Regions from separate parts of the Beijerinckia sp. 28-YEA-48 genome, predicted to be linked through region 1. Evidence: predicted binding sites of a transcription regulator. Region 1 holds the regulator's gene; the other holds the start of a gene.

Region 1 (14,786 bases):
ACGCCCGATGGCCGCGAAGGGTGGGCGCAGTATTTCCTGCGCCAGGGCCATGCGGTCTATGTGGTCGACCAGGTGGCGCGGGGCCGCTCGCCCTGGCATCCCGACGTCCAGGGCCCGCTGGCGTCCCTCGATCGCGAATTCGCCGACAGGCGTTTTGCCGCACCCGGGCGATTCGAGCATTGGCCCCAGGCGCGCCTGCATAGCCAGTGGCCGGGCGATGCCACCGCAGGCGATCCCCATTATGACGCTTTCATCGCGACGCAGACGCCCTCGCTCGCCGATTATGCCGAACAGCAGCGGCTCAACAGCGCCGCGCTGCTGGCTTTGTTCGAGCGCATCGGACCAGCCGTCTTGATGGTGCATTCCCAATCGGGCGCCTTCGGCTGGGTGGTCGCTGACCGCAGGCCCGATCTGGTGGCCGCCCTCATCGCCTTGGAGCCGAATGGCCCGCCGCTGCGCGATGTCGCCAATCTCGGCGCGCCCGACTGGTTCGCCGACGAAGGCCGCTACAAAATCTCTGGCCTCGGCGACATCCAGCTGACCTGGGGTCCGCCCTTGGGCGAGGGGGAGCGGCTCGACTATGTACAGGAGGCAGAGGCGTCACGGCCCGATTGCGTGCGTTGCTGGAGCCAGCAGGCGCCAGCCAGGCAACTGCCTCAGTTGGCGCAAGTGAAAATACTCATGCTCACCGCCGAGGCGTCCTATCACGCGCCTTACGATCACTGCACGGCGATCTTCCTGCGCCAGGCGGGCGTGGCGCTCGATCATATTTATCTCGCCGACATAGGCATTCGCGGCAACGGCCACATGCTGATGATCGAGAAGAATTCGGACGAGATCGCTGGCGTGGTGGCGCAATGGCTGGAGCAACAGCACAAATAGCTGCGGGGAATGTCCCGTGCTTTCTCGAAGCACGGAACTCCCATTCCTGCGATCTACGTGAAACGTCTGCTTACATTTTCGGAAGCAGAACGCGATCGATGACATGGACGACGCCGTTCTTTTGGATCACGTCGGCTTGCGTCACCGTCGCGGTGCCGCCGGAAGCATCGGTCACGGTCAGCTTGCCACCACTCGTCTTCAGCGTCAGCGCTTCGCCTTCCGCCGTCTTGGCCATGTGAGAGCCGCCGTCATCCTTGACCATCTTCATCGCGGTCGCAGCCGTCGCATCGGCGGGAATGACATGATAAAGAAGGATCGCTCTCAGCTTATCCTTGTTCTCTGGCTTGAGAAGCGTTTCGACCGTGCCTTTAGGCAGTTTCTCGAAAGCAGCGTTCGTTGGCGCGAACACTGTGAAGGGGCCGGCGCCATTCAATGTATCGACCAAACCAGCGGCTTTAACGGCAGCAACCAGCGTGGTGAGGTTCTTCGCGTTGGGTGCATTTTCGGCGATGGTCTTGCCATCCGACATGGCGGCGCCGCCGACCATGACGTCCTTTGCGTAAGCAAGGCCCGATCCTAGGATCGCCGTCGAAACGACGGCGCCCAACAGTGCGTGATGAATTTTCATTTGAAGCTCCCTGTCATCGCAACGAATTGCGATGCTCTGCGATGGTTCGCATCAGTGATACGACCGGGCCGAGCATTCAGATGAGGCATCGCTTCAATTATTGTGTAGCGAGCACGATGTGGCGCTGGAGCATGGATGAGCTTGCGAGCCGTTAATCGCTGAATATCAACGTTCTGCCTTATGCAGCGGGCTGCAAAAAAAAGCTCGGAGCGTATGGGCGAATTGGTCGTTGCGCGAACCTTGGTGTCGTGCCGGACACGCCGAAGGCGTGATCCGGTATCCAGGGGCAACCGCTTCCGTCAGGAACGATCGAGGGTGTACTACCCCTCGATCTCCTCGCGCAGCATTTCCAGCTCCAGCCATTCCTCTTCGGCCTTCACCAGCTTGTCGGCAGCCTTGGCGAAGGCTTGCGACAATTCGGCGAAGCGCTTGGGATCGCGCGCATACAAGGATGCGTCGTCGAGTTCCTTCTGTCGCGTGGCCTGCTGTGCCTGTAACTCTTCCATGCGCTTCGGCAATGTTTCGAGCGCATGCTTCTGCTTGAACGACAGCCGCTTTTTCGCGCCGGAAGATTGCGATGAGACCGCCGGGGCTGATTTGGTTTTTACCTCGCGCGCGAGCGGTTCGCCGCCGACACCAAAACCGCGTTGCGACAGCATGTCGGTGTAACCACCGGCATATTCGATCCAGCGGCCATCACCTTCGCTGACCACCACCGAGGTGGCGACCCGGTCGAGGAAATCACGATCATGGCTGACGACGATGACCGTGCCGGGATAGTCGGCGATCAACTCTTCCAGCAGGTCGAGGGTTTCAAGATCGAGATCGTTGGTCGGTTCGTCGAGCACCATCAGGTTCGACGGCAGCGACAGGGCGCGCGCCAACATCAGGCGGGCGCGTTCGCCACCGGATAATTTCGTCACCGGCGTGCGCGCCTGTTCGGGCTGGAACAGAAAGTCCTTCATATAGCCGGCGAAATGCTTGCGCTGGCCGTTGACGTCGACCCAGTCGCCGCCACCGCCCGTCAGCGCGTCTTTCACCGTCCAATCCGGGAGCAGCATGACGCGCCGCTGATCCAGCGAAGCGATTTCGAGATTGGCGCCCAGTGTCACCTTGCCTTCATCGGGCGCCAGTTCGCCGATCAGCATTTTGATCAGCGTGGTTTTGCCGGCGCCATTGGCGCCAACAACGCCAAGACGATCACCACGCATGATGCGGGTGGAGAAATCACGCACGATGGCGCGCTCGCCATAGCTCTTGCTGACCTGCTCAGCTTCGACGACGAGTTTGCCGGACAGCTGCGCCTGGCTGACTTCCATTTTCACCGTGCCGGTGACCTTGCGGGCGTCGCGTCGTTCGCTCCGCAGGTCTTGCAGCCGGCCCATGCGCCGCATGTTGCGCTTGCGCCGCGCCGACACGCCGTGGCGCACCCAATGTTCCTCATTGACGATGCGCCGGTCAAGCTTGTGTAGTTCCAGCTCTTCCTGCTCGAGCACTTCGTCGCGCCAGGCTTCGAAAGAGCCGAAGCCTTTTTCGAGCCGGCGTGTGCGGCCGCGATCGAGCCAGACGGTGGTGCGCGACAGGTTTTCGAGAAAGCGCCGATCGTGGCTGATCAGCACCAGGGCGGAGCGCGAGGCGCGCAAGACCTTTTCCAGCCATTCGATGGCGGGCAGATCGAGATGGTTGGTCGGCTCGTCGAGGAGAAGGATATCGGGTTCCGCGGCGATCACCCGCGCCAGCGCAGCGCGGCGCGCCTCGCCGCCAGACAGATTGGCCGGGTTCTCGTCGCCCGAGAGGCCGAGCTCATTCAGGAGATAACGCGCCTTGTAATGATCGTCGGTGGGGCCAAGGCCAGCCTCGGCATAGGCCAGCACTGTGTCGAAGGCCGACAGGTCCGGCTCCTGCTGCAGGTAGCGCACGCTGGCGCCCGGCTGAAAAAAGCGAGTGCCGCCATCAGCTTCCAATTCACCGGCGGCGATGCGCAGCAGGGTCGATTTGCCCGAGCCATTGCGGCCGACCAGGGCCAGCCGCTCGCCCGGTGCCACCGACAGTTCGGCACCCTCGATGAGCGGTTTGCCGCTGATCGTCAGGCGGATATCTTGCAGAAGGAGAAGCGGGGGCGCGGCCATTGATCAATCTGTTGGGTTTGAAGCTGGCTGTCCGTAGCCTGCTTTGCCCCAGGAAGGAACCCTTCAAAGGCGGCCTGCGGAACCCAGCCTCGGGAACCACTTGGGGAACTCTTGGGGCCCTGGCCGATTGCTCGTTCATCAATTGTTGCGGCGGCAGCCTCTAACCTGCCCCGATTCGCCGCAAAAGCGTTTCTGGAGAAGAGTTTATGGCCGAGCAGTCAATTGCCGCCGCTTTCGCCGCCCTCAAGGCGCACAAGACCGGAATGGAGGGCGTCCACACCGCCGATCTGTTCAAAGACGCCGGTCGGTTCCAGAAGTTCCACGCGCGGCTCGACGATCTGCTGTTCGACTATTCCAAGCACCGGGTTACCGCCGAGACCATGGAAAAGCTGTTCGCTTTGGCGCGCACAGCCGATGTCGAGGGCCGGCGCAAGGCGCTCTTTGCCGGCGAACACGTCAATTTCACCGAAGGTCGCGCCGCCATGCACATGGCGCTGCGCAATGTCTCCGGCCGGCCGGTGATCATCGATGGCCACGATGTGATGGGCGACGTGGTCGCCGAGCGCGAGAAAGTTATCGGCTTTGCCGAACAGGTGCGCAGTGGTGCGATCCGGGCCGCCAACGGCGAGACCTTCACCGATGTGGTGAATATCGGCATTGGCGGTTCCGATCTCGGCCCGGCCATGGCCGCGCGGGCGCTGTCGCCATTTAGCGGGCAGGGGCCGCGCGCCCATTTCGTTTCCAATGTCGATGGTGCCGATCTCGCCGACACGTTGAAGACGCTCGATCCGGCCCGCACTCTGTTCATCATCTCGTCGAAGACGTTCACGACCCAGGAGACGATGACCAACGCCGCTTCGGCGCGTGCCGTCATCGCAAAGACGTTGGGCGAGGCCGCCGTCGGCGATCACTTCGCTGCGGTGTCGACCAAGCTCGATCTCGTCGCCAAATTCGGCATCAAGCCGGAGCGGGTGTTCGGCTTCTGGGATTGGGTTGGCGGTCGCTATTCGATCTGGGCCGCCATCGGCCTGTCGCTGGCCATCGCCATCGGCCGCGATCATTTCGAAGCTTTTCTACGCGGCGCCCATGAGGTCGATACGCATTTCGTCGATGCGCCGCTGGAGCGTAATATCCCAGTGCTGATGGCGCTGATCGGCGTCTGGAATCGCGATACCTGGGGCTATGGCTCGCAGGCGGTCATTCCCTATGATCAACGTCTGGGGCGTTTCTCGGCTTACCTGCAGCAGCTCGAAATGGAATCGAACGGCAAGTCGGTGACGCGCTCCGGCGCGCCGGTGGCGCAGCCGACGGCGCCGGTCATCTGGGGCGAACCTGGCACCAATGGTCAGCACGCCTTCTTCCAGATGTTGCACCAGGGCACCGATATCATTCCGGTCGATTTCATCGTCGCGGCGGAGCCGACCGATGCGGATGCTCATCATCATGATTTGCTCGTCGCCAATTGCCTGGCGCAGAGCGAGGCGATGATGCGTGGGCGCTCGCGCGCTGAGGTTGAAGTGCTATTGCAAAAACAAGGTCTCGATGCGGCTGCGATCGCGAAACTGGCGCCGCACAAGGTTTTCGCCGGCAATCGCCCCACCAGCACGATCATGTACAAGCGCCTTGATCCGCGCACCCTTGGCCGCCTCATCGCGCTCTATGAACACAAAGTGTTCGTGCAATCGGTGCTGTGGGATATCAATGCCTTCGATCAGTGGGGGGTCGAGCTCGGCAAGGAATTGTGCAATCGCCTGGCGCCGATCGTCTCCGATAAAACGAAATCGACCGATGGTCTCGATGCTTCGACCGCTGGCTTGATCAACTATCGCCGCAGCATTGGTGCGTAAGGAGAGCGGCGCTCAGCGCCGTTCCATCATGCGCGACACCACTTTCGCGGTGTAATCGACCATCGGCACGATGCGTGCGTAATTGAGCCGCGTCGGGCCGATGACACCAACGACGCCAACGATGTGCTGCGCCCCGTCGCGAAACGGCGCCGCGATCATCGACGAGCCGGAGAGCGAGAACAATTTGTTCTCCGAGCCGATGAAGATGCGCACGCCTTCGCCCGTCTCGGCGCGGGCCAGAAGGTCGATCACGTCCTTCTTGGTTTCGAGATCCGAGAACAGCAGGCGGATGCGCTCAAGATCTTCGACCGCTTTCAGGTCTTCGAGCAAATTGGCTTGTCCGCGCACGATCAATTGCTGGTTCGTGCCGGGGCCGGTCCAGCTGGCCAGGCCCGCATCGATCAGGCGTGCCGTCAGTTGATCGAGTTCGGCTTCCGCCGCCTGCCGCGAGGCGTCGATATCAGCGCGCAATTCGAGAAGCGTGCGGCCACGCAGCCGTGCGTTGAGATAGTTGCCGGCTTCGACAAGCGACGAGGCTGGCAGATCGCGCGGGATCGGCAGGATGCGGTTCTCGACCGATCCATCCTCGGCGACGAGCACGGCGAGCGCCCGGTCAGGATCGAGGCGGACGAATTCAATCTGCCGCAGCCGCGCATTGTCTTTGGAGGTGAGGACGACGGCCGCGCCGCGCGACAGGCCTGACAGCAGCGAAGAGGCTTCCGTCAGCACACCCTCAAGGGTCTGGCCGGTGGAGGCGGCCTTCACCTGCGCCTCAATGCTGCTGCGATCCTCGATGGAGAGGTCGCCGACTTCGAGCATGGCGTCGACAAAGAAACGCAGGCCGAGTTCCGTCGGCAGCCGGCCGGCGCTCGTGTGTGGCGAATAGACGAGGCCCGCGTCTTCCAGGTCCTGCATGACATTGCGAACCGACGCCGGCGACAGGGTGATCGGCATGATGCGCGACAGGTGCCGCGATCCCACGGGATCGCCGGTTTCCAGATAGCTGTCGACAATATGCCGAAAAATCTCGCGCGAACGGGCATTTAGCTTCGCGAGCGAGGCAGTGTCGGCAGTTGGGCGGTCGAAGGATGCGGCCATGACCTTAAGATGACGAAGCGGGAGCGTGGGTTCAAGTGCATATAGCGTTTTGTAGCGTTGGATGGACCCATCAAACGCAACAATGACCCATCAAAAAAGATTTTAGACGAAATCGCGTTGCGATTCCGTCTAGCCGCGTGTTCCACGGTATAGCAGCTCAAACACGTAAACCGCGATCGCGCCATAGATCACGTGGCCGCCCCAGCTCATGAAGGAGAGCGCCGGATAATCGGACAGCAGCAAAAACGGCTGGCCGGCGAGCGGCGCCATGATGCCAAGCGCATTGAACCAGGTGAACGAGCCCCAGCTCAGCGCATCGGCGCTCAGCGCGTGGCGGTTGATCAAGCGTGTCGCCGAAAGCGCCGTGACGAGAAGCCAGAAAAAGCCGATGAACAGCGTCGCGTTGCTGGAGGCCGCGAGCCAGGCAACGCCGAGGGTAAACAGCACCCAGACGGCGATATCGAAGGTTGCCGCCCAAGCGCGAAAGCCGCGCGAGATCACCCAATAGGCGATCGGATAGCCAATAATGCCCACCGCATAGTGCAGGGCTGTCGCTGTCGTCCAGGACACTTCGATGCCGGTCCAGCGGGCGATCAGGGTGGCGACGAGGGCCGGGGGCTCAAGCGGAAAGCCGGCGATCGGCGGCGTGAGCACCCGGGCCCAAAATTCCCAGACAATCAGTCCCGCCAGGCCGCCGGCAAACAGTTTGCCGAGGACGGCCATCTTGGGGATCGGTGGATTCGAAAACGTCGTTGCGCTCACGGTCATGCCCGCCTCCCGATCTTTGTATTTTTCCGGAGATTAGGCGTTTGGCCGATCGGATGCACATCACAAGGTTTCAGGGTGACGTGATGGACCCGTGAAGACTATGATCCGGCGGCGAGGGTCTGATGGTTGGGCTGGCTGATGCCGCGCCCACCTATCGGGCCGCTAACCTATCGGAATGACTGCCGGATCATGTAATATATTGCATCTCGCCGGCCGCTCGGTCGCAAGCCGACAACAGCTGTGAGAGAGTGGCAAAAGAAACGCAACATGGGGATGAATCGGTCAAACTGCGTCGCCCGGCATATTGCCAGATCATGTAATATAATACATGGTGCGCCGCCCAACGAGCTATTCGCCAAAACGACCCTGCAAAATTGTATGGGAAACTGAACTGGAGACTGTCGTGTCCTCATCCGCATCCGCCGCCGCTCCGACCTCGCACGCCGACCGTGCTGCCTTCTCCTGGGAAGATCCGTTCCTGATCGAGGACCAGTTGCAGGAAGACGAGCGGATGATTCGCGACGCGGCCCGCGCCTATGCCCAGGACAAACTGCTGCCGCGCGTCGTCGATGCCTATGCGAAAGAGACGATTGACCACGACCTCATCCCCGAAATGGGCGAGCTCGGCCTGCTCGGCGTGACGATCCCTGAGGAATATGGCGCGGCTGGCGCCAATTACGTCGCCTACGGTCTCGTAGCGCGTGAAATCGAGCGGGTCGATTCCGGCTATCGCTCGACCCTGAGCGTTCAATCTTCCCTCGTCATGCATCCGATCTATGCCTATGGCGACAACCAGCAGAAGCAGAAATACCTGCCCAAGCTCGCCAGCGGCAAAATGATCGGCTGTTTCGGCCTTACCGAGCCCGACGCTGGTTCCGATCCGGGTGGCATGAAGACGCGCGCCGAAAAGGTCTCCGACGGCTATCGCCTCACTGGCTCGAAAATGTGGATTTCCAATGCACCGGTCGCCGATCTCTTCGTCGTCTGGGCGAAGTCGGACGCGCACAAGGGCGAGATCAAGGGCTTCCTGATCGAGAAGGGCACGAAGGGCCTGTCCGCGCCGAAGATCGATGGCAAGCTGTCGCTGCGCACCTCGGTGACCGGCGAAATCGTCATGGATGGCGTCGTCATTCCGGAAGAAAACCTGTTGCCGAATGTCTCGGGTCTGAAAGGCCCGTTCGGCTGCCTCAACCGCGCCCGCTACGGCATCGCCTGGGGCGCCATGGGCGCGGCGGAAGATTGCTGGCACCGCGCGCGCCAGTACACGCTCGACCGCAAGCAGTTCGGCCGGCCGCTGGCCGCCACCCAGCTGGTGCAGAAAAAGCTCGCCGACATGCAGACGGAGATCACGCTTGGCCTGCAGGCCTGCCTGCGCGTCGGTCGTCTCTTTGACGAAGGCCGCGCCGCGCCGGAAGCCATCTCGCTCATCAAGCGCAACAATGCCGGCAAGGCCTTGGACATCGCCCGCGTCGCCCGTGACATGCACGGCGGCAACGGCATCCATGGCGAATATCACGTCATGCGCCATCTCCAGAACCTGGAGACGGTCAACACCTATGAAGGCGCACACGACGTGCACGCGCTGATCCTCGGTCGCGCGCAGACGGGCTTGCAGGCATTCTTTTAAGCGGTTCTTTTAAGCCGCTCTGCTGAGACCCAAACGAAAAGGCCCGGAGCGATGCTCCGGGCCTTCTGCTTTAAAAGTAGTGCGCTGCTTATTCCGCGGCGAGGCGCGAGAACGGTGCGGCTTCGCGCACCTTGGCGTCGACATGGCTCTCGAAGGTGACGAAGTTCTTGCGGAACATTTCGACGAGATGCTTCGCGGTCGAGGCGAACTCCGCCTTGTTCGACCAGGTCTTCACCGGCTCGAGGATATGCGGCTCGACGCCCGGCACCGAGGTCGGCACGGCGAGGCCGAAATAGGGGTCGGTGCGGAAGGTCGCCTTGCTCAGTGAGCCATCGAGAGCGGCGGTGAGCAGACGGCGGGTGACGCGGATCGGCATGCGACGGCCAACGCCTTCCTTGCCGCCGGTCCAGCCGGTGTTGACCAGCCAGCAATCGACCGAATGCTTGGCGATCAGATCGCGCAGCATGTTGCCGTAGACGGACGGATGCAGCGGCAGGAACGGATGGCCGAAGCAGGTCGAGAACGTCGCTTCCGGACCGGTGACACCCTTCTCGGTGCCGGCCACTTTCGCGGTGTAGCCGGAGAGGAAGTGATACATGGCCTGGGCCGGATCGAGCTTGGCGATCGGCGGCAGCACGCCGAAGGCGTCGCAGGTCAGCATGATGATGTTCTTGGGCTGGCCGGCGCGGCCGGAGCTCGACGCATTCGAGATGAAGTCGAGCGGATAGGCGACGCGGGTGTTCTCGGTCTTGGCTTCGCTGTCGAAGTCAGGCTCGCGGGTCAGCGGGTCGTAGACGACGTTTTCCAGCACCGTGCCGAAGCGCTCGGTCGTGGCGTAAATCTCGGGCTCGGCTTCTCGCGACAGGCGGATCGCCTTGGCGTAGCAGCCACCTTCGAAGTTGAAGACGCCGTCCTTGCCCCAGCCGTGCTCATCGTCGCCGATCAGCGTGCGGTCGGGATCCTGGGACAGGGTCGTCTTGCCGGTGCCCGACAGGCCGAAGAAGATCGCCACGTCGCCATCGTCGCCGACATTGGCGGAGGCGTGCATCGGCAAGACGTTCTGCGCCGGCAGGGTCCAGTTCAGCCAGGTGAAGACCGACTTCTTCATTTCGCCGGCGTAGTTGGTGCCGCCGATGAGGACGATCTTGCGGGAGAAATCGAGGGCGATGACGGTTTCGCTCTTGCAGCCGTGGCGCTTCGGGTCGGCCTTGAACGAGGGCAGGTCGATGATCGTCAGATCAGGAACGTAAGCGGCGAGTTCGGTCTTGTCGGGACGGATCAGCAGATTGCGGATGAACAGCGAATGCCAAGCGAATTCGGTGATGACGCGCGATTTGACCCGGAAAGAGGGATCGGCGCCGCCGTGGAGGTCCTGGACGAACAGGTCCTTGCCTTCGGCATGTTTGAGGAAGTCTTGGAGGAGAACCTCGAACTGGTCCGGAGTGATCGAATTGTTATTGGCCCACCAGACTTTGTCCTCGGTGAGCGCGTCGCGGACGGTGTGTTTGTCTTTTGGCGAGCGGCCCGTGTGGATGCCGGTTTCCGCGTTGATCGCCCCACCTGGCATGACCACCGCTTCAGCGCGGCGGATCGATTCTTCGTACAGCATCGGCGCATGTAGATTGTAAAATACGGTGCCGAGATTTTTGAGGCCAAATTTATCAACCCCGTAGGAGGTGTTGAACGCGCCCACCTGTTTCATCGCTGTCTCCGAACTGATCCGACACTTGCCGCGTTGGCGGTCCCGATGGCCCGTATGGCGGGCCCTTGCCGAAATTGAGGGCCGCACCTTTAGTCGGCCCAGCCTCCCTGAGCAAGGTTTAGCGTGACCTCACATGACGTTGGGATTAACGATTTTTGGCAGAAGACGCACGCGATAACCCATTGTGCGGCGCATCAATTCTCGCTCCGCGCTGCAACGGCGAGCTGCACGAGCGTCCGGTGAAGCGCCTCCGCAGTCAGGACAGGGCTTTGAAACGTCACTCGTTCTGTGCTTTCGCCCCAGGCGAGATCGACGCCCTCGGGGTCGATGCCGCTGATCCGCCACGGGCCGTCGGCCGCCCGGCGGAGCTTTGTGGCGTAGAGTCGCACCGCCTCCGTATGATCGCTGTTCATATGGGCGATGGCCGAGGCTTCAGCCGCGATCATCGAATCGGCGCCGTCGAGTGACGTGCGCAGTGCTGTGCTCTCGAAATCGGCGGCCCGTGCGAACCCGCCGTTGAGGTGGATGTTCGCCATTTCGAGCCGGTAGAAACCGAAATCGGCGAAATCGGCATAGAGCTGGGATTTCGGATGGCGGCCAAGGAAGCGTTGCTTCAAGCGATCGCGTTCGGCCTCGCTGGCGCTTTTGCGCACGGTGCCGGTGATGGTCAGGCGCGGATGGGCCAGCGGATCACCCTTGCCGGTCTCAGCCAAGAGCAGGGACGCGCGCGCATCGGTGGCCAGATTGCGCGTGTGGATGGCCAGTCCCGACAGCAGCAGGATCGGCGTGCCATCGTAATCGGTCGCGACATTGACCAACGTCGAGAACGGAAAGCCGTCCTTGGCCAGCGTCGCCAGGGCGCCGGCGCGGATACTGCGCAAGAGCCCCTTCGACACGGCGATGGCGTCGTACCCCTCCGGCACGGTCGGGCGCGGCTCGGCAGATGGGACGGTATCGGCTGGCATCAGGCTTCAGTCCTCCGGTGGCTTTCAGGGTCGTTTTTACGGTTTTACGCTGGCCCTCGATTATCTCAGCGAATTCCGTAGGCGTGCCGGTGCGTATGAAACCGCCCATCTTTTCTAGGCGCGGCATAAGGTCCGGATCAGCCTAGCCGATATCTGCGCCGCGACAGGCGCGATCAAGCCCGGAAATGTCGCTGCAACGGCCAGATGACGAATCGTTAATCTGACGGGTGCTCAGTCCTCCCCCCGGAAATCCGTCTGAAAACGGCGCATTTTGGCCCAAAATGAATGGGAAACGCTACGATTGTCGCTTGCCTGCACAGCATTTCTCGCTGTCGTGACAATCGGATGCGTGCTTTTTCCCGATAATGGCCTATATTGTGGCGATGAGTTGCCGTGCAGGCTGTTCGCCCCCTTCGCCAGGCGACATCGCGAGTAGCGTCACAATTCTGCCTGTAATCGTGCGGACTTTGCCGCCGCGTCCAGATGATGCACTGCCGTATGGCTCTTCGCCGTTGGTACGGCGCCACCACCAGAGGATTCAATGCCGACCATCGCGCTTGTAGACGACGATCGCAACATTCTGACTTCCGTGTCCATCGCCCTTGAGGGTGAAGGCTACCGGGTCCAGACCTATAACGACGGCGCCAGCGCTCTCGATGGTTTGCGCACCAATCCGCCTGATCTCGCCATCTTCGATATCAAGATGCCGCGCATGGACGGAATGGAACTGCTGCGCCGCCTGCGTCAGAAGTCCGATCTGCCCGTCATCTTCCTCACCTCCAAGGACGAGGAAATCGACGAGCTGTTCGGCCTGAAAATGGGCGCCGACGATTTCATCCGCAAACCCTTTTCCCAGCGTCTGCTGGTCGAGCGCGTCAAGGCGATCTTGCGCCGCTTCAACCCGAAGGAAGCCGCCACCGCCAAGGAAACCGAGGCGCGGATCCTCGAGCGCGGTCAGCTCAAAATGGACCCGGAGCGTCACACCTGCACCTGGAACAATGAGCAGGTCACGCTCACCGTCACCGAATTCCTGATCCTCCAGGCCCTGGCCCAGCGCCCGGGTGTGGTCAAAAGTCGCAACGCCCTGATGGATGCGGCCTACGACGATCAGGTTTATGTTGATGACCGGACAATCGACAGCCACATCAAGCGGCTGCGCAAGAAGTTCAAGGTTGTGGACGACAACTTTGAAATGATCGAGACGCTGTATGGCGTTGGCTACCGCTTCAAGGAAGCGTAAGGGACGCAGGCAGATCGCTGGCCGGATTGATGTGAGCCTGGCCAGCGGGCGCGCTGCGGACAAAGACTGCCGGATACGACAGCAATGAGCGTCGAAGCACAGGATGGCGAGATTCCGGCAACGGCCTCTGCGCCGGCTCCGCGCCGTCGCAGTTTGGCGGGCCGAACACGACTGCTGCGGCGTACGCTCGCGGCGCCCTTCGCCTCGTCGCTCACGCGCCGCATCGTGGCGCTCAACCTCGGTGGCCTCGTCGCGCTGCTGATCGGGTTTCTCTATCTCAACCAGTTTCGCGAAGGCCTGATCGACGCGCGTATCGAGACGCTGAAGACCCAGGGCGAAATCATCGCTGCGGCCATTTCAGCCTCCGCCACCGTCGAGACCGACAGCATCACCGTTGATCCGGAAAAGCTGCTGCAACTGGCGCCGGGCCAAAGCACGGGCCCTGGCGAAGACAGCGATGCGCTGGAGTTTTCCATCAATCCCGACAGCATCGGCCCGGTGCTGCGCCGCCTCGTCGGGCCAACCCGCACCCGCGCCCGCATCTACGACCGCGACGGCTATCTGCTGCTCGACTCCCGCTCGATGACCGATCGCTCGACGATCCTGCGCTTCGACTTGCCCGATGGCGGCAAGGAGGAAGCGACGGTCAGTTTCGTGAAGCGGATATGGACAGGGGTGTTGAGTTGGTTCGGCGAACCGAACCTTCCCCTCTACGAGGATATCGGCCTCAACAATGGCCGTGCCTATCCCGAGGTGCAGTCGGCCTTGCGCGGGTCCAATCGCTCGATCGTGCGCGTCAACTCCGCCGGCGAAACCATCGTGTCGGTGGCCATTCCGGTGCAGCGTTTCCGTGTCGTGCGTGGCGCACTGCTGCTCTCCACCCAAGGCGGCGATATCGACAAGGTGATCACGGCGGAACGTTGGACGATGATCCGGCTGTTCATCGTCTTCTTCGCCGTCATGCTGGTGCTGTCGCTGTTCCTGGCGCGGCAAATCGCCGAGCCGATGCGGCGTCTGGCCGAAGCCGCTCAGCGCGTCCGGCGCGGCATTAAATCGCGTCAGGAGATTCCTGATTTCACCGAGCGCTCCGATGAAATCGGCCATCTCTCGGGATCTCTGCGCGACATGACCTCGGCGCTTTACGCTCGTATCGACGCGATCGAGAGTTTCGCCGCCGACGTGGCGCATGAGTTGAAAAATCCGCTGACTTCGCTGCGCAGCGCCGTTGAGACATTACCGATCGCCCGCACCGATGAATCGCGCGGCCGTCTGCTCGATGTCATCAAGCATGACGTGCGCCGGCTCGATCGGTTGATCAGCGATATTTCCGATGCCTCGCGCCTCGACGCCGAATTGGCGCGCGCCGATATGGGGGATGTCGATCTGGTGCAGTTGGTGCAGGCTGTTGTCAGTGTCGCCAACGAGGTGAACCGCGCTGACAAGGTGAAATTCACCATCGACGTGGCGCCAAGCGACGAGCCCAACGCCTATCACGTCCTCGGTCATGATTCGCGTCTGGGGCAGGTGGTCACCAATCTCATCGACAATGCGCGCTCCTTCTCGCCGCCCGGTGGCAATGTGCGCGTCGCTTTGCGCAGTGTACGCGACATGGGTCGCGCCAAAGAACTCGAGGACGGCGTCGAGATCATCGTCGACGATGACGGGCCGGGGATTCCCGCCCATGCCTTCGAGCGTATTTTCGAGCGCTTCTATACCGACCGGCCGAACCAGGGCTTTGGCCAGAACTCGGGGCTCGGATTGTCGATCTCTCGTCAGATCATCGAAGCCCACGGCGGCCATATCCGTGCCCTGAACCGCACCGCCTCTAGCGACGGGGAAATCCGCGGCGCACGGTTCGTCGTCTGGCTGCCGGTCGGCAAATGAGCGGTGCCGCCTATCA
Region 2 (14,786 bases), 210 kb from region 1:
GAAATAGACCTTGTCGAATTCTTCTGGCGTATTGCCCACCGGCTGCAATTCCATCGTCGCCAGGCGCTCCTTCATATCAGGCGCCTCGAGCGTGGTTTTCGCTTCTCTCCAATAGCGATCGACGATGGCGCGCGGTGTTTTCGCCGGCAGGAACAACCCCATCCATCCGGCCACGATGAAATTCGGCAGGCCCTGCTCGGCGATGGTCGGCACATCGGGCATGGACGGCGTGCGCTGCGCGGTGGTGATGCCGATGGCGCGCACGGCACCAGATTCGATATGCGGCTTGGTGGCGGAGGTCGGCACGAGCGCAATCTCGATGTCGCCTGTCAGCAGCGACTGGAACAGCGGCGCGTCACCGCGAAACGGCACCATCTGGATGTCGGTGCCGGTCTCCTTCTTCAGGAGCTCCATGGTCAAGTGCAGCGAATTACCGATGCCGGTCGAGCCATAGTTGAGAACACCAGGCTTGGCTTTCGCTAGCGCCACCAGTTCCTGCAGGTTTTTCGCCGGCACTTTCGGATGCACGACGATCACCGTGGAGGTCGCCACGAGCTGTGTGACGCGAATGAAATCCTTGTCGGCATCGAACGGCAGCGATTTGTAGATCGACGGTGAAATCGCCTGACCATTGATGTTGAACAGAATGGTGTAGCCATCGGGCGCGGCCTTGGCGACCGCATCGGAGCCGACGTTGCCGCCAGCACCGGCCCTGTTCTCGATGATGACCGCGACCTTCATCTGCTCTTGCAGCTTGGCAGCGAACAGTCGCGCCGACGCATCGGTCGCGCCGCCCGCCACATAGGGCACGATCATACGAATGGGTCTGTCGGGAAACGTCTGGGCCACGGCGGCCCCCGCCATCGCGGCCATCATGCCCAAAACCTGAAGCGTCCCGGTCAGCCTGAACTGCATCGAATCCCCCCTCGTCGCGCGCATATTTGCGTCGCGCCGATCATGTCGGGCGGAGAGGCCGCTGTCGAGATGGAGGATTGGCGATCAGTGCCGGCGCGTCATCGAGAATTCGCCCAGGCGGATGCGTTCGGGCAGGCGCTCGGCGAATTTGGCTACCTGTTCCTCGCCGTGAATGCCGACGAGTTCGCGGAAGGCCGCATCAAGCGCCGCATGGGCAAAGCAGCCGCTCTCGATCCCCGCCAGCACCGCTTCAGCGAAGGCTTCGGTAAAATAGCCGAGGGCCTCGCGGCGCTCTTCGGCAGCGTGGAACTCGTTCACAAGGGAGGTCGGCGGCGTTTTCATCGTGGTGGCAATCTAGTCACCCACGCCCCGCGCCGCGACCTTCGAATAAAAAAAGGGTTAACATGGGCGCTACGCGGTTACCGCGCCTTAGCCGCCGTAACGGTTGGAGACCTCGCGGACGATCTTTTGCCCCTCGTCCAGGTAGCGCTGGATGATGAGCTGCGCGTTGGGCGTGCAGGAGCGGTAGGTCTGCTCGTAACCACGAAAGCCACGGTTAAAGGCGCCGGCCAGGCGCTCCTTGCGGGCTTCCGTCAGGCCTTCGGCCTCGATCAACGCGGTCATTCGCCGGCGCCATTCAGCGCTGTCGTTGGCCCCGCAGAGATCGCGCAGAAAGGCGAGCGCGCCGAGAAGTTCGGAAAGGCGCAACAATTGCCGCTCATAGGGCGCGGCCGATGTGTCGGGCGCAGGCGCCGCGGGGGCTGGCGGCTTTTGCTGCGCGCGAGCGCCGGTTGCCAACGGCCCGGCCTGAAACGAGGCCAGCACCAGAGCGAAGCTCAGGGCGACTGAAAGGAGGCGCGCCGATCTGTCCGTCACGGTCTTATCCACCCCGCCCTTTTCGTCTCACGCCGGCTTGTCGACGAGGGCGCGGGCGCTGACGAGCAGTTCCGTAAGCCCCTGCGTCAACGGGATCGAGGCATAATGCGCTTCGTCAGCCCAGATCACCTGGCCCAGCTCATCCCCCGCAGCGCCTTCTCCTGCGAGCCAACGCGCCGCGAAGGACGCGATGACATAATGGCGTTTGACGCGGCCATCATCGTCGCGGTTGATCACCTCACGCCAGCCATTGAAGGCGACGATCTCGGCGCGCACGCCGGTCTCTTCCTCGACCTCACGCAAGGCCGCCTGTTCGAGCGTCTCGCCGGTTTCGACGAGACCGCCTGGCAGACTGAATATTTTATCGAAAGGTGGAAGACGCCGGGCGCCAAGCAAAACCTTGCCGCCGCGCCAGACAGCGGCGCTCGCGGCGAGGATGGGACGGGGCGGATAATCGCGATTGTCAGTCATCATAAAACCTTACGGGAACAGCCGTTCCTTGCGCCAGTCGCCTTCCGGCTTGTCACGACGAAATGTGATGCGATCGTGCAGGCGGAAGGGCCGGTCGTGCCAGAACTCGATCTGTACGGGCTTGATGCGAAAGCCAATCCAGTAAGGCGGACGCGGCACCTCGCCGACGCCGAATTTCAACGTATAGGCGGCGATCGCCTTCTCGAAAGCGAAGCGCGACTCGACCGGGCGTGACTGCTGGCTGGCCCAGGCGCCGATGCGCGCATCGCGCGGCCGCGAGGCGAAATAGGCATCCGATTCAGCGTCCGTCACCTGTTCGACCGGGCCACGCACGCGCACCTGTCGACGCAGGCTCTTCCAATGGAAATTGGCCGCGGCGTGCATGTTGGCGGCGAGCTCGCCGCCCTTGGCGCTTTCGCGATTGGTGTAGAAGACGAACCCGCGTTGGTCCCAGTCCTTCATCAACACCATGCGCACATCCGGCAGGCCATCGGGGTCGACCGTCGCCAGAGCCATGGCGGAAGGATCGTTGGGCTCGGATTTAATGGCCTCAGTGAACCAGTCGCCGAAAAGGGCGAATGGTTCGGCAACGTCGGTGAAGTCACCCGCTGTTAACTGGTTCAATGTTTAACTTTCCTGGCAAGTTTTTTGTAGTGGATTTTAGAGTGCGCGTTTTGCCCTTCTCAAGCTTTGATATAGGCGAAAACCGTCGATTTGTCGTCGCGGGCTTTCGTTCCATTACCCCGGCCGGTCTGTTGATCGGCCTCGCCATCAGTCTCGGCGGCTGCGCCACCGCGATTCCGCTCCCCTCTTTCATTGCCTCCAAGGAAGATCCCGACGTCACGGGCTCAATCCGGCAGGTCTCATCCGTGTCGCCCTCGCCGCTGTCATCGGACCTCGACGCCGAGGATTGGCGCCGGGCCAAGGGCGCCATGAGCGTCGCGCTCGACCCCCAGGGCAACGGCATGCCCGTCTCCTGGGACAATCCAAAATCGGGCGCCAAAGGGGTTTTCCGCCCGGTCGGCGAGGCCAAGCCGGTGGATGACAAGATTTGCCGCTCCTTCGTCGCCGATCTGTCTGGCTCCCACCCGGAACAGTCCCTCCAGGGCACCGCCTGCCGCGACAAAGGCGGCGATTGGGCCCTGGGACCGGTCACCCCCTGGAAAAAGGCCTGATCGGGCTGAAACCGGGCACATATTTCCGTTCACCCTGCAGCGCAAAACCGTTCGCCTCAACGCCCCTCAATTGCTAAGAGAAGGCGCAAATTTGAGGATTTACCGTGACTGCGCCGTCCCAGGGTCAGACTGCCAAGGATCAAACCACCGAACGCGAGAGCGCGCTAATCGCCCGCCTCGTCACGGCGGGCTACGTCCGCGCCGAGCCATCCATCCTGCAACCCGCTTCGGTCTTTCTCGACCAGTCGGGCGAAGACATCCGTGGCCGTATCTATCTGACAACCGACGCGTCTGGCGCCGAATATTGCCTGCGGCCTGAATATACCATTCCGGTCTGCCGCGATTATCTGGCCTCGTCCATCGCCGGCAAACCGGCCGCCTTCTCCTATCTCGGCCCGGTGTTCCGCTACCGGCCGGCCGGCCCGGTCGAATTCAACCAGGCGGGCCTGGAAAGCTTCGGGCGCAGCGACCGCGAGGCGGCCGACGCTGAAATCTTCACAGTGGCGCTGGAAGCCGCACGCGCCGCCCATGCCGGGCCGCTGACGGTGCGCATCGGCGATACCGGGCTGTTCACCCGCCTGCTCGACATTCTCGACCTGCCGCCTGTGTGGCTGCGCCGCATCCGGCGCGGCCATGCCCGTGGCCAGACGCTCGACGCCCTGTTCGCCTTGCCGGAAAACGGCAATGGCGGCGATCATTCCGGCGTTCTTGCCGCGCTTGAGGGCACCGACAAGAAAGGCGCACGCGCGCTGGTCGAAGACCTGTTGTCGATCGCTGGCATTTCCTCAGTCAGCGGCCGCACCGCTGGCGAGATCGCCGAGCGTTTTCTCGAACAGGCCTCGCTCAAGGCCGGCAGCGCATTGGCAGCCGAGAAGCGCGTGGTCATCGAACGCTATCTCACCATCGCCGGCAATCCCGACGATGCGGCGCGACAGTTGCGCGCCCTGGCGGATGACACCAAGCTCGACCTGACGGCCGCGCTCGATGCGTTCGAAGCGCGGCTCGGCTTCATCGCCGCGCGCGGCTTCGATGTTGGCGATCTCCAATTCTCCGCCCGCTTCGGCCGCAATCTCGATTATTACACCGGCTTCGTCTTCGAAGCGCAGGATCGCTCGCGCACCGACAACCGGCCGATCGTCGGTGGCGGGCGCTATGATGGACTTTTGAAGACCCTCGGCGCCAGCGCCGACATTCCGGCAGTGGGCGCCGCCATCTGGTGCGACAGGCTCGATGTTGTGGGAGCCAGCGCATGAGCAATCTCGTCATCGCCGTGCCATCGAAAGGCCGGCTGCAAGAGAACACCGCGAAATTCTTCGGCCGTGCCGGGCTGACCTTGGTGCAGGGCCGTGGCGCGCGCGACTATCGCGGCATGATCGCGGAAGTGAGCGGCGTCGAAATCGCTTTTCTCTCGGCCTCCGAGATCGTCTCGCAACTGGCCTCCGGCAATGTCCACATGGGTGTCACCGGCGAAGATCTGGTGCGTGAGACGATCGCCGATGCGGACGCACGCATGGAACTGCTGCAGCCGCTCGGCTTCGGCCATGCCAATGTGGTCGTCGCCGTGCCGCAGGCTTGGATCGACGTGAAAACCATGGCCGATCTCGACGATGTCGCCGCCAATTATCGGGCGCGGCGCGGCGAGCGCATGCGCGTGGCGACGAAATATATTCATCTGACGCAGCGCTATTTCGCGCAGACCGGCGTCACCGATTATCGCATCGTCGAATCGCTTGGCGCGACTGAAGGCGCACCGGCGGCTGGACAGGCAGAACTGATCGTCGACATCACGACGACAGGCGCGACGCTACGCGCCAATGCGCTCAAAGTGCTCGATGATGGCGTGATGCTCGAGTCACAAGCCAATCTCGTCGCTTCCGTGAAAGCCGATTGGAACGAGGCGACCAAACAAGCCGCCAAAAGCATTCTCGGCCGCATCTTCGCCGAGGAAGAGGCGCGGACATCGCGCGAAGTGCGGGCACGCCTGCCCGACAGCGCCGCCGCTTATGCGCAGCAGGCTGAAAGCCTGTTCCAGGCGCGCGCCATCTTCGGCAGCGCATCGGACATCGTCTCGCTGATCTGTCCGGTGGAGCGCACGCCAGCCCTGGCCGATTGGTTGATCGCGCAAGGGGCACAGCATGTCACCGTCGGCTCGCTTGATTATGTGTTCAGCGCCGTCAATCCTCTCTACGAAAAACTCGCCCGACGAATCGGCTGAAAGATAACGGCTGGCTCGCCATAATCTCGACGCGACGACCCCACACGGTGCGGCGCTTCCACGGGGTATGATTCATGAGCCTGTCTCGCCGCCATTTCCTTGCCGCTACGTCCGCGTTGGCCGCGCCTTATGTAACGCGCGCCAGCGCCGCTGCCGATGATGCGATGATCGGCCAGATGCTGATCCTCGGCTTCTCCGGCACTGCGAGCGATGCGGGCGGCGCGCAAGGGCTGGCACGGCAGATCGCGGCAGGCCAGGCGGGCGGTGTCTGTTTCCTTGGCCACAACACCCGCTCGCGCCAAGGGATCGAGAGCCTGACGCGCTTGTTCGGTGGAGCCGGCCGGCAATTCAAACCGCTCATCGCCGTCGATCAGGAAGGCGGCGCGGTGCAACGGCTCGGCGCCAAGAGCGGCTATAATGCCGTGCAACCGGCGCAAGCCATCGCGGCGCGCGGGGAACCGACCAATGCCGAACGCGTTTACGCGGCCATGGCGCGCGAGTTGAAATCCGCCGGCTTCAATCTCAATCTCGCGCCGGTGGTTGATCTGGGCTTCGAACCGCGCAATCCGATCATCGCCAAATGGGGCCGCGCCTTCGGCCAGGATGGCGCGACCGTCGCCAAATATGCGTCTGCCTTCGTCGAAGGCCATCGCAGCGCCGGCGTGCTGACAGCGCTGAAACATTTTCCCGGCCATGGCTCGACGCTGGGCGATAGCCACGAGAAGCCCGTCGACCTCACAGCGACATGGAAACCGGAAGAACTCGAACCGTACCGGCGGATGGCGCGCAGCGGTGATATCGATATCGTCATGAGCGGCCATCTCTCCCATGCGCGCCTCACCGGCGGCGAACCGGCGACCCTGTCGCGCGCGGCCATCGAAGGCGTGCTGCGCCGTGACATCGGCTATCAAGGCGTCGCCATGACGGACGATCTCGACATGGCGGCGATCCGCTCGTCCTACACGCTAAGCGAAGCGGTGATCCGCGCCATCTCCGCTGGCAACGATCTGTTGCTCTTGTCGAACTCGCGCACGCCCGATCCCAATCTGCCGGCGGCGCTCATCGCCTCGGTGAAGGAGGCGGTCGCCACCGGCCGCATTCCAGCCGGCCGGATCGAAGCTTCGGCGGCACGGATCGGTAGCCTCAAGCAGAGCGTCTAGCATCGTGTCAGCCTATGAGTTCGCCCTCGCGGGCCAGGCGGATATCGAGGCCATTGCCACGCTTCTACAGGCCAATGAACCCTCGCGCGGCGGTTCGCTGACCGGCGAATTTCCGCGTGAGAAAGTCGAACACATGGTCCTCCAGGGGCCCACGATCGTGGCACGGCACGAAGGCCACGTTGTTGGCGTGCTGTTCAGCGCCGCGAAAGATCTCAATCGTGATATCGCTGTGATCAGGGCCATGTTCGCAGCGTGGCCCGGCGCCCCGGACGCCTATCAATACGGACCCGTCTGCATCGCCGCGTCAGAACGCGGCAAGGGCCTAATGCCCCTGCTCTATCAGGCGCTTCAGAAACTTCATCCTGGGCGGGAAGCCGTGCTCTTTATTCGCGCTGACAACGCAGCGTCGATACGCGCCCATGAACGGCTGGGCATGCGCAAGATGACATCGTTTCTTCTCGATGATGTTGAATACGGCGTCTTCAGCGATCGCCCCGCCGCGCCACCTAGCTAGCGCGCAAGCAAAAGGCGGAACCGCATCGCGGTCCCGCCTTGTAAATTGGCGCTGTCGAAATCTTACGAGTCGAGGCTGCCGATGTGCTTCTGGCTGTACAGCTGGATGCCGACCTGGCGGATCAGCTCCTGCTGGGTTTCGAGGAAGTCGATATGCTCTTCCTCGTTCGACGCCAGTTCCTCGAACAGCAACTTGCTGACGCGATCGTTGATTGAGGCGCAATAAGCGGCGGCTTCCAGATACAGGGCCCGGGCGCTCATTTCCGAGGCCAGGTCGGAGGAAATGATTTCCTCAACCGTCTGCCCGATCTTTAGCGGATCGAGCGTCTGCATGTTGGGGAAGCCTTCGAGGAACAGGATGCGGTCGGTGAACTTGTCCGCATGACCCATTTCTTCAATCGATTCCTCGCGCCATTTCTTGGCGAGATCGTTGAAGCCCCAGTTCTTGAGCATGCGGTAATGCAGCCAATACTGGTTGATGGCAGTCAGCTCGCTGCGCAGCCCCTTGTTCAAATATTCGATGACTTTGCGGTCGCCCTGCATGCTCGATCCCCATGGACGGATTCTTGGAAGAATCGGTCCGCCGGTGGATCAGAGCGCGAGCAACTCGGCCTCCACCTCAACCGGCTTACCGTTGAGCGCAGGGATACGGCCTTCCTGTTCAACGATCAACGATTGAATGGTGATGGCACAGCGTCCACACTGTGGAGAACAGCCAAGACAATCATAAACTTGTTTCGCGCAACGAATGCCCTTCGCCCGGTCGCAGAGCACACCGCGGACGTCTTTGTCTGAGAATACGTTGCACGAACAGACGATCATCTTTTTGGCCGCCCAGTTTAGAATTGTTATAAATTCGCTTTATTAACAGCAGGTTATATCTCTCTGCCTTCAGGCGTAACAGATGGGGATTTGTCACGTCAATGTCAATTTTTCGCTCCGACGGCCACAAATAGGGTCCTATGCACAGCGACAGGCGTGACGCGCTCACAACTCAATTGTGAACGATTATTACAGAGGATCACTTTTTATAACGATTCAAAATTGGGAGTATTTGCGAAGCATTCTCAGGCACCGAATCCAACGGAAAATCGCTATTTTGGCCTGTCTCGACAGCCAAACCACGGATTCCCGACTCCCAGCACCTGCATCCGTTCTATATGGCGGCGGCCCTGGCGGCCGAAATCGGACAGCAACCGTGGCGCTCTTTGAGACAGCGCGCCAATGCGGGGCATGAAAAATCCGAGAATCGCCTGATCATAACGGGGCCGAATTCTCCAATTCCCCATAGCGTCATGGCTTAGACAGAGGCCTAGCAGGCAGGCGGCCGCACCTTTCAGCCGCCAGCCAAGCCCTTAGACGCCCGCGTCAGGCCGGCGACGGCACGAACACGCCGTCGGACGCCGGCTGCATCTCGATGCGGCTGTCGTGCATGCCGATCAGCGTGGAACGATGGCCGATAGAGACGATCGAGGTGTTCGGCAATTGCTGGCGCAACATGGCGTAAATCTCCGCCTCGAGCTTCTCGTCCAGCGCCGACGTTGCCTCATCGAGGAAGAGCCAATCGGGCTTGTCGAGCAAAGCGCGGGCGATGGCGAGCCGCTGCTGTTCGCCACCCGACAGGCGCTGGCCCCAGTTCTCATCGTCGTCGATGCGATCCGCGAAGGGGCCAAGCTGGGCCAGCTTCAGGGCTTCGCGCACGGCTTCGTCGGAATAGGTTTCGGCGGTCGCGGGATAAGTCGCCGCCGTCTTCAGAGAGCCGCTCGGGACGTAGGGACGCTGCGGCAGCAGCATCACCTTCGCGGTGGAGGGAATGTCGATGCGGCCCTGCCCATAAGGCCAGATACCGGCAATAGCGCGGAACAGGGTGGACTTGCCCGAGCCTGATGGGCCGGTGACAAGCACAGCGCTGCCGGCCTTCAAGGACAGGGCCTTGGCACGCACGATCTCGCGACCATCGGGCAGTTTGAGAGAAAGACCTTCAATCGCCAGATCTTTGCCGGAGGCAGGCACAACATCGATATGCGGCGGCGTGGTGCCGAGCGTGCGCGCCTTGTGCAGCGCCTCGCTGAAGGTGGTGAGACGATCGACGTTCGCCTTGTAACGCGCGATCAAACGATAGCGATCAACAAAGTAGCTGAGCGCGTCCGCGACCCGGCCGAAGGCACCCGCCACCTGGCTCATCTGCCCCAGCGTCACCTTATCGGCGAAGTAATAGGGCGCGATGATCACGTAAGGCAGGATCGGGCTGATCTGGCCGTAGAAAGACGTGAACGTGTTCAGCTTCATGGCCCGGCTGACGATGCGGAAATAGTTGGCGACCAAGTCAGTGAAGCGGCCGGAGAGGATCGAGAGTTCCGAACGCTCGCCGCGCAGCAGCGCCACCTGTTCGGCATATTCGCGCAAGCGCGCCAGCGAGAAGCGGAAGTTCGCTTCGTATCTTTCTTGCGCGAATTCCAGCCGCACCAGAGGACGACCGATCCGATGCGTAATCCACGTGCCAAAAGCCGAATAGGCAAGCGCCACCCAGAACGGCAGCCCTGGTACGACAATATTGGTTCCGGGAAGAACGAACTCCGCCGGCATCGACCACAAGATCAAGGAAAAGGAGACGAGCGTCGAGATCTGCTGAATCAGCGTGATCGAATAGGAATAGGTATCGGTGAGATAACTCCTGATGTCCTCAGCGATACGTTGGTCGGGGTTGTCGGCGCCATCGCCGATCAGCCCCATGCGGTAGATACCGCCCTTGCCGAGCCAGGAGGTCGAATATTGCTTGGCGAGCCACTGCCGCCAGTAAATCAGCAATGATTGCTGGAAGAAATATTCGATCAGATTGCTGATGATCGCAATGACGGCCCAGAACGTGAAAACAGTGAGGAGCAGCGACCAGAAAGCGGCCTGATCCTTGTTCTGAATGGCGTTGAACCAATCGCGATTGAAGAAGCTCAGGCGCACCGAAATGCCGACCTGCAGCTGGTTGATGACGACCAGCAGCATGATCAGGGCCGTGCCCAGGTGACGCTCGCGCCAGCCGCGGTGACGCAACCAGGGCATGGGCGCCGCGATCGGATCGGCCGCTTCGAAATAGGGGTCGGCCAAGCGGGTGATCTGGCCAATCACCGGGATATAGGACAGGCCGTAGATGATGAGGCCGAAGACCGCGATGGTGATGCACAGGGTCGACGGTGGCGTGGCATCCGCCAAAAAGGCTGGCCAGAAGCCGCGGCTCGACGACGCGAAGGCGAGCGCCAGGAGGACATATTCGAAAGCAAAAAGCCGCAGGAATATTTGCAGAAAAGTAGAGATCGTGGCGCCGCGCAGAGTGACGTAGGCCAGCGCCAAGCCAACCGCGCCGACCCCGATCAGCCCCGGATCAACGGCTATTCCTGAGATTTGAGAGGCACCTGAGCCGACACCGGCTGCTAGACATATGACCGCCGCGAGTGCGACCGCACCACCCAGAACCTTCATGCAGAAACTCTCGCGCGAAGAGAGCCGGCGAGCGCCGGCTCGCAAGCGAGAATCGAATGATTCAACGGTTGCAGGCTATCACAGGTCCGCTGGACGCGCAGATGAAGTTGGCGTGTGCGGGACAGGGTCCGCATCGTCTTCGTCCCGGCCGGTGAATTCTTCACCATTCACGGCCGCAATGAGGCGCGGCGATGGCTTGAAGGTGAGGACCCGGCGAGCCGTGATCGGATATTCCTGGCCAGTCTTCGGATTGCGGCCAACGCGCGGCCGCTTCGCCCGCACATGGAAAGTGCCGAAGGAGCGCAGCTTGACTGTCTCCCCCCCTTCCAGGGCGCCGCAAATTTCCTCAATAGCCACTTCGACGATTTGCTTAGCCTCTACCCGCGAGAGTCCCGGGCCCGTCACATAAACCGCGTGCAGAAGATCGGCACGGGTAAGTGTCTTGTTCGTCATTGTCGTATCGCCGCCTTTGAAGTGATGAACACCCGCGAGTACGCAAGAACAACGCACATGCCATTTGCAACGCGCATCCTGCCTCAGTGACCGCCGCTACTCGGTCACCGCCCCCGGCGGTTCGTCTTCATTCCCCTCGAACTGAACGCTTTTAAACATGCAGAGTCAAAGGGAAAAAATACAATCTGCATTCAGGAGCCCGGCAATCCACGACGCTTGCACGAAACATTGCATTTGAGCAAAAGCCTCCAAACAGGCCTTCCCAAGCACAATAATTTCCAACGTGGGCGGTTCCGCTTGGTTCCGTCGCCTCGCGATAAATTTCGCGGCGACCGGCCTCGCGACAAAAAACAGGCCGCGCACGGAGCGCGGCCTGCGATATTGGAACCGACAGAATGGACTTAGAAGTCCATGCCGCCCATGCCGCCGCCGCCCGGCATCGGGGGCATAGCCGAATCCTTCTTCGGCTTGTCGGCGATCATGGCTTCCGTCGTGACGAGGAGGCCGGAGACCGAGGCTGCGTCCTGCAGAGCCGTGCGGACGACCTTCGCCGGATCAACGATACCGGCTGCGATCATGTCGACGTACTCTTCAGTCTGAGCGTTGAAGCCGAAGGTCTGCGACTTGTTCTCGCCGATCTTGCCGACAACGATCGAGCCTTCGACGCCCGAGTTCTCGACGATCTGACGGATCGGCGCTTCCAGGGCCTTCAACACGATGTTGATGCCGGCCTGGACGTCCGAATTGTCGCTCTTCAGCTTGGCAACCGCGCCCTTGGCGCGCAGCAGCGCAACGCCGCCGCCCGGAACGATGCCTTCTTCCACCGCAGCGCGGGTGGCGTTCAGAGCGTCGTCAACGCGATCCTTCTTTTCCTTGACTTCGACTTCCGTCGCGCCGCCGACGCGGATCACCGCGACGCCGCCAGCGAGCTTGGCGAGACGCTCCTGGAGCTTCTCACGGTCGTAGTCGGAGGTGGTCTCTTCGATCTGAGCCTTGATCTGGGAAACGCGACCTTCGATGTCCTTCTTCTTGCCGGAACCGTCGACGATCGTGGTGTTTTCCTTGTCGATACGCACCTTCTTGGCGCGGCCGAGCATGGCGATCGTGACGTTTTCCAGCTTGATGCCGAGGTCTTCGGCGATCATCTGGCCACCGGTCAGGATGGCGATGTCTTCCAGCATGGCCTTGCGGCGATCGCCGAAGCCCGGAGCCTTGACAGCCGCAACCTTGAGGCCACCGCGCAGCTTGTTGACGACGAGCGTGGCGAGGGCTTCGCCTTCGACGTCTTCAGCAACGATGATCAGCGGCTTGCCGGTCTGAACGACGGCTTCGAGCACCGGCAGCATCGGCTGCAGCGACGACAGCTTCTTCTCGTGGATGAGAATGTAGGGGTCGTCGAGTTCGGCGATCATCTTCTCGGCGTTGGTAATGAAGTACGGCGAGAGATAGCCACGGTCGAACTGCATGCCTTCGACGACGTCGAGTTCGGTCTCGGCGGTCTTGGCTTCTTCAACCGTGATGACGCCTTCGTTGCCGACCTTCTGCATCGCCTTGGCGATCATGGCGCCGATGGAGGAGTCGCCGTTGGACGAGATGGTGCCGACCTGGGCGACTTCGTCCGAGGACTTGATCTTCTTGGCGCGAGCCTGGATGTCCTTGACGGCTTCGGCGACGGCGAGATCGATGCCGCGCTTCAGATCCATCGGGTTCATGCCGGCGGCCACGTACTTGGCGCCTTCCTTGACGATCGCCTGGGCGAGAACCGTGGCGGTCGTGGTGCCGTCACCGGCGGTGTCGTTGGTCTTGGAAGCGACCTCACGCACCATCTGGGCGCCCATGTTCTCGAACTTGTCTTCGAGTTCGATTTCCTTGGCGACCGTGACGCCGTCCTTGGTGATGCGCGGGGCGCCGAAGGACTTGTCGATGACGACGTTACGACCCTTGGGGCCGAGGGTCACCTTCACCGCATTGGCGAGGATGTCGACGCCACGGAGCATTCTCTCGCGTGCGTCGGCCGAAAAACGTACTTCTTTAGCTGCCATAACTTCAGTCTCCTGGACTTAATTGGCTGAAATAACGTGAATTAAGGGGCCGGCAATTAGGCGATAACGCCCATGATGTCGGATTCCTTCATGATCAGGAGGTCCTGACCGTCGATCTTCACTTCCGTGCCGGACCACTTGCCGAACAGGATCCGATCGCCCTTCTTGACATCGAGCGGAACCAGCTTGCCGGCTTCGTCACGAGCGCCCGAACCAACGGCGACGATTTCGCCTTCCTGGGGCTTTTCCTTGGCGGTGTCCGGAATGATGATGCCGCCCTTGGTCTTCTCTTCGCCATCGAGGCGCTTGACGACGACCCGGTCGTGCAGAGGACGAAACTTCATGTGAGCATTTCCTGTAGCTTGCGGGTCAGGGCCGGTGCGACCGGCCTCCGCCCCCGGTTGCGTGACATGGGGGACGTTATTAGCACTCGCCATTAACGAGTGCTAATAACGCTGCCGAGGAGATAGGAGAGGCTGGGGAGGGAGTCAAGAACGCTCGGGCAAAGAATCAGGCCGGGACGGAGACCATCAGATCCACGCGCAAAGGTTTGCACGTCCGAGAGCGAAGACGAACCGAAAGATGGGCTAAAACGATTGCCTTTCTATGACGACTGGACGGCGGTTCGAAGACCAGCGATGGTTCACCTCTTAACCATTTTGGGAGTTCTCCCCTGTGTCCACCCCTGCCCTCGCCGTTCTGCCGCCGGATCAGCTCACCGCGCGCCCGGGCCTCGACCTGCTGAAAGATATGATCGCCGGTAAAATACCGGGACCGCCGATCGCCCATACGCTTAATTTCCGGCTGGCGGAGGTCGAACACGGCCTGGTCGTCTTCGAGGGCGAACCGCAGTTCGAGTTCTATAATCCGCTCGGCACGGTGCATGGCGGCTGGACCGCGACCCTGCTCGACAGCGCCATGGCCTGCGCCGTCCATTCGACACTTGCCGCCGGACAGGCCTATACGACGCTTGAGTTCAAACTCAATTGCGTCCGACCGATCACCAAGGACACCGGCCTGGTGCGCTGCGAGGGCAAGATCATCAATGTCGGGCGCACGATTGCGACGTCGGAAGGCCGGCTGGTCGACAGCAAGGGCCGCCTGCTGGCCCATGGCACCGAGACCTGCCTGATCTTTTCGGGGAAATGAGCTTCCGCCTCTCCCGGCCATTGCAACAGGCGCGGTGACGCGGGATCATGCGCCCGCCGGAGGCACTCAAAAACTCTGGACGGGGAGGAAATATGTTCAATTGCCTGACGCGGGTTGCCGCTGCCGGCCGCTTTGCCATTGCAATAAGCCTGATCACAGCTCTGAGCGCACCAGCGGCCGCCGCCGACAAGGTGCGGGCCGGGACCTCCGGCCTGGCGCTGCTGTGGACCTTCATCGACAGCGGCACGAAAGCCGGCATCTGGCAAAAATACGGCATCGAGGTCGAGCGGGTGGCGCTGGCCGGCGATGCGGTGATGCAGCAGGCGCTGACCTCGGGCGACCT

Evidence for each region. The regulator HrcA, encoded in region 1, represses chaperone genes, less so after heat shock. The targets are predictions, from matches to a motif close to GTTAGCACTCNCNNNNNGNGAGTGCTAAC.
Region 2: groES (co-chaperone GroES) is a predicted target of HrcA. The motif match lies at 13,717-13,745, and genes of this name have one in related genera.

What each region holds. Positions count from the first base shown of each region.
Region 1 is NZ_FNSI01000001.1:3,149,450-3,164,235, reverse strand. It holds gene BLW50_RS15020 (alpha/beta hydrolase) at 1-882, shown strand, start outside; gene BLW50_RS15015 (fasciclin domain-containing protein) at 953-1,510, opposite strand; gene BLW50_RS15010 (ABC-F family ATP-binding cassette domain-containing protein) at 1,831-3,639, opposite strand; gene pgi (glucose-6-phosphate isomerase) at 3,846-5,486, shown strand; gene hrcA (heat-inducible transcriptional repressor HrcA) at 5,499-6,584, opposite strand; gene BLW50_RS14995 (hypothetical protein) at 6,714-7,352, opposite strand; gene BLW50_RS14990 (acyl-CoA dehydrogenase) at 7,756-8,979, shown strand; gene BLW50_RS14985 (phosphoenolpyruvate carboxykinase) at 9,068-10,681, opposite strand; gene BLW50_RS14980 (HugZ family pyridoxamine 5'-phosphate oxidase) at 10,876-11,646, opposite strand; gene BLW50_RS14975 (response regulator transcription factor) at 12,188-12,886, shown strand; gene BLW50_RS14970 (sensor histidine kinase) at 12,971-14,770, shown strand; gene BLW50_RS14965 (HPr kinase/phosphorylase) at 14,767-14,786, shown strand, end outside.
Region 2 is NZ_FNSI01000001.1:2,936,587-2,951,372, forward strand. It holds gene BLW50_RS13985 (Bug family tripartite tricarboxylate transporter substrate binding protein) at 1-915, opposite strand, end outside; gene BLW50_RS13990 (hypothetical protein) at 1,000-1,257, opposite strand; gene BLW50_RS13995 (TIGR02301 family protein) at 1,345-1,791, opposite strand; gene BLW50_RS14000 (NUDIX hydrolase) at 1,819-2,262, opposite strand; gene pdxH (pyridoxamine 5'-phosphate oxidase) at 2,272-2,886, opposite strand; gene BLW50_RS14010 (RT0821/Lpp0805 family surface protein) at 2,928-3,437, shown strand; gene BLW50_RS14015 (ATP phosphoribosyltransferase regulatory subunit) at 3,542-4,690, shown strand; gene hisG (ATP phosphoribosyltransferase) at 4,687-5,652, shown strand; gene BLW50_RS14025 (glycoside hydrolase family 3 protein) at 5,727-6,812, shown strand; gene BLW50_RS14030 (GNAT family N-acetyltransferase) at 6,817-7,326, shown strand; gene bfr (bacterioferritin) at 7,389-7,868, opposite strand; gene BLW50_RS14045 (ABC transporter ATP-binding protein/permease) at 8,694-10,799, opposite strand; gene BLW50_RS14050 (integration host factor subunit alpha) at 10,878-11,252, opposite strand; gene groL (chaperonin GroEL) at 11,654-13,294, opposite strand; gene groES (co-chaperone GroES) at 13,351-13,638, opposite strand; gene BLW50_RS14070 (PaaI family thioesterase) at 13,970-14,443, shown strand; gene BLW50_RS14075 (ABC transporter substrate-binding protein) at 14,536-14,786, shown strand, end outside.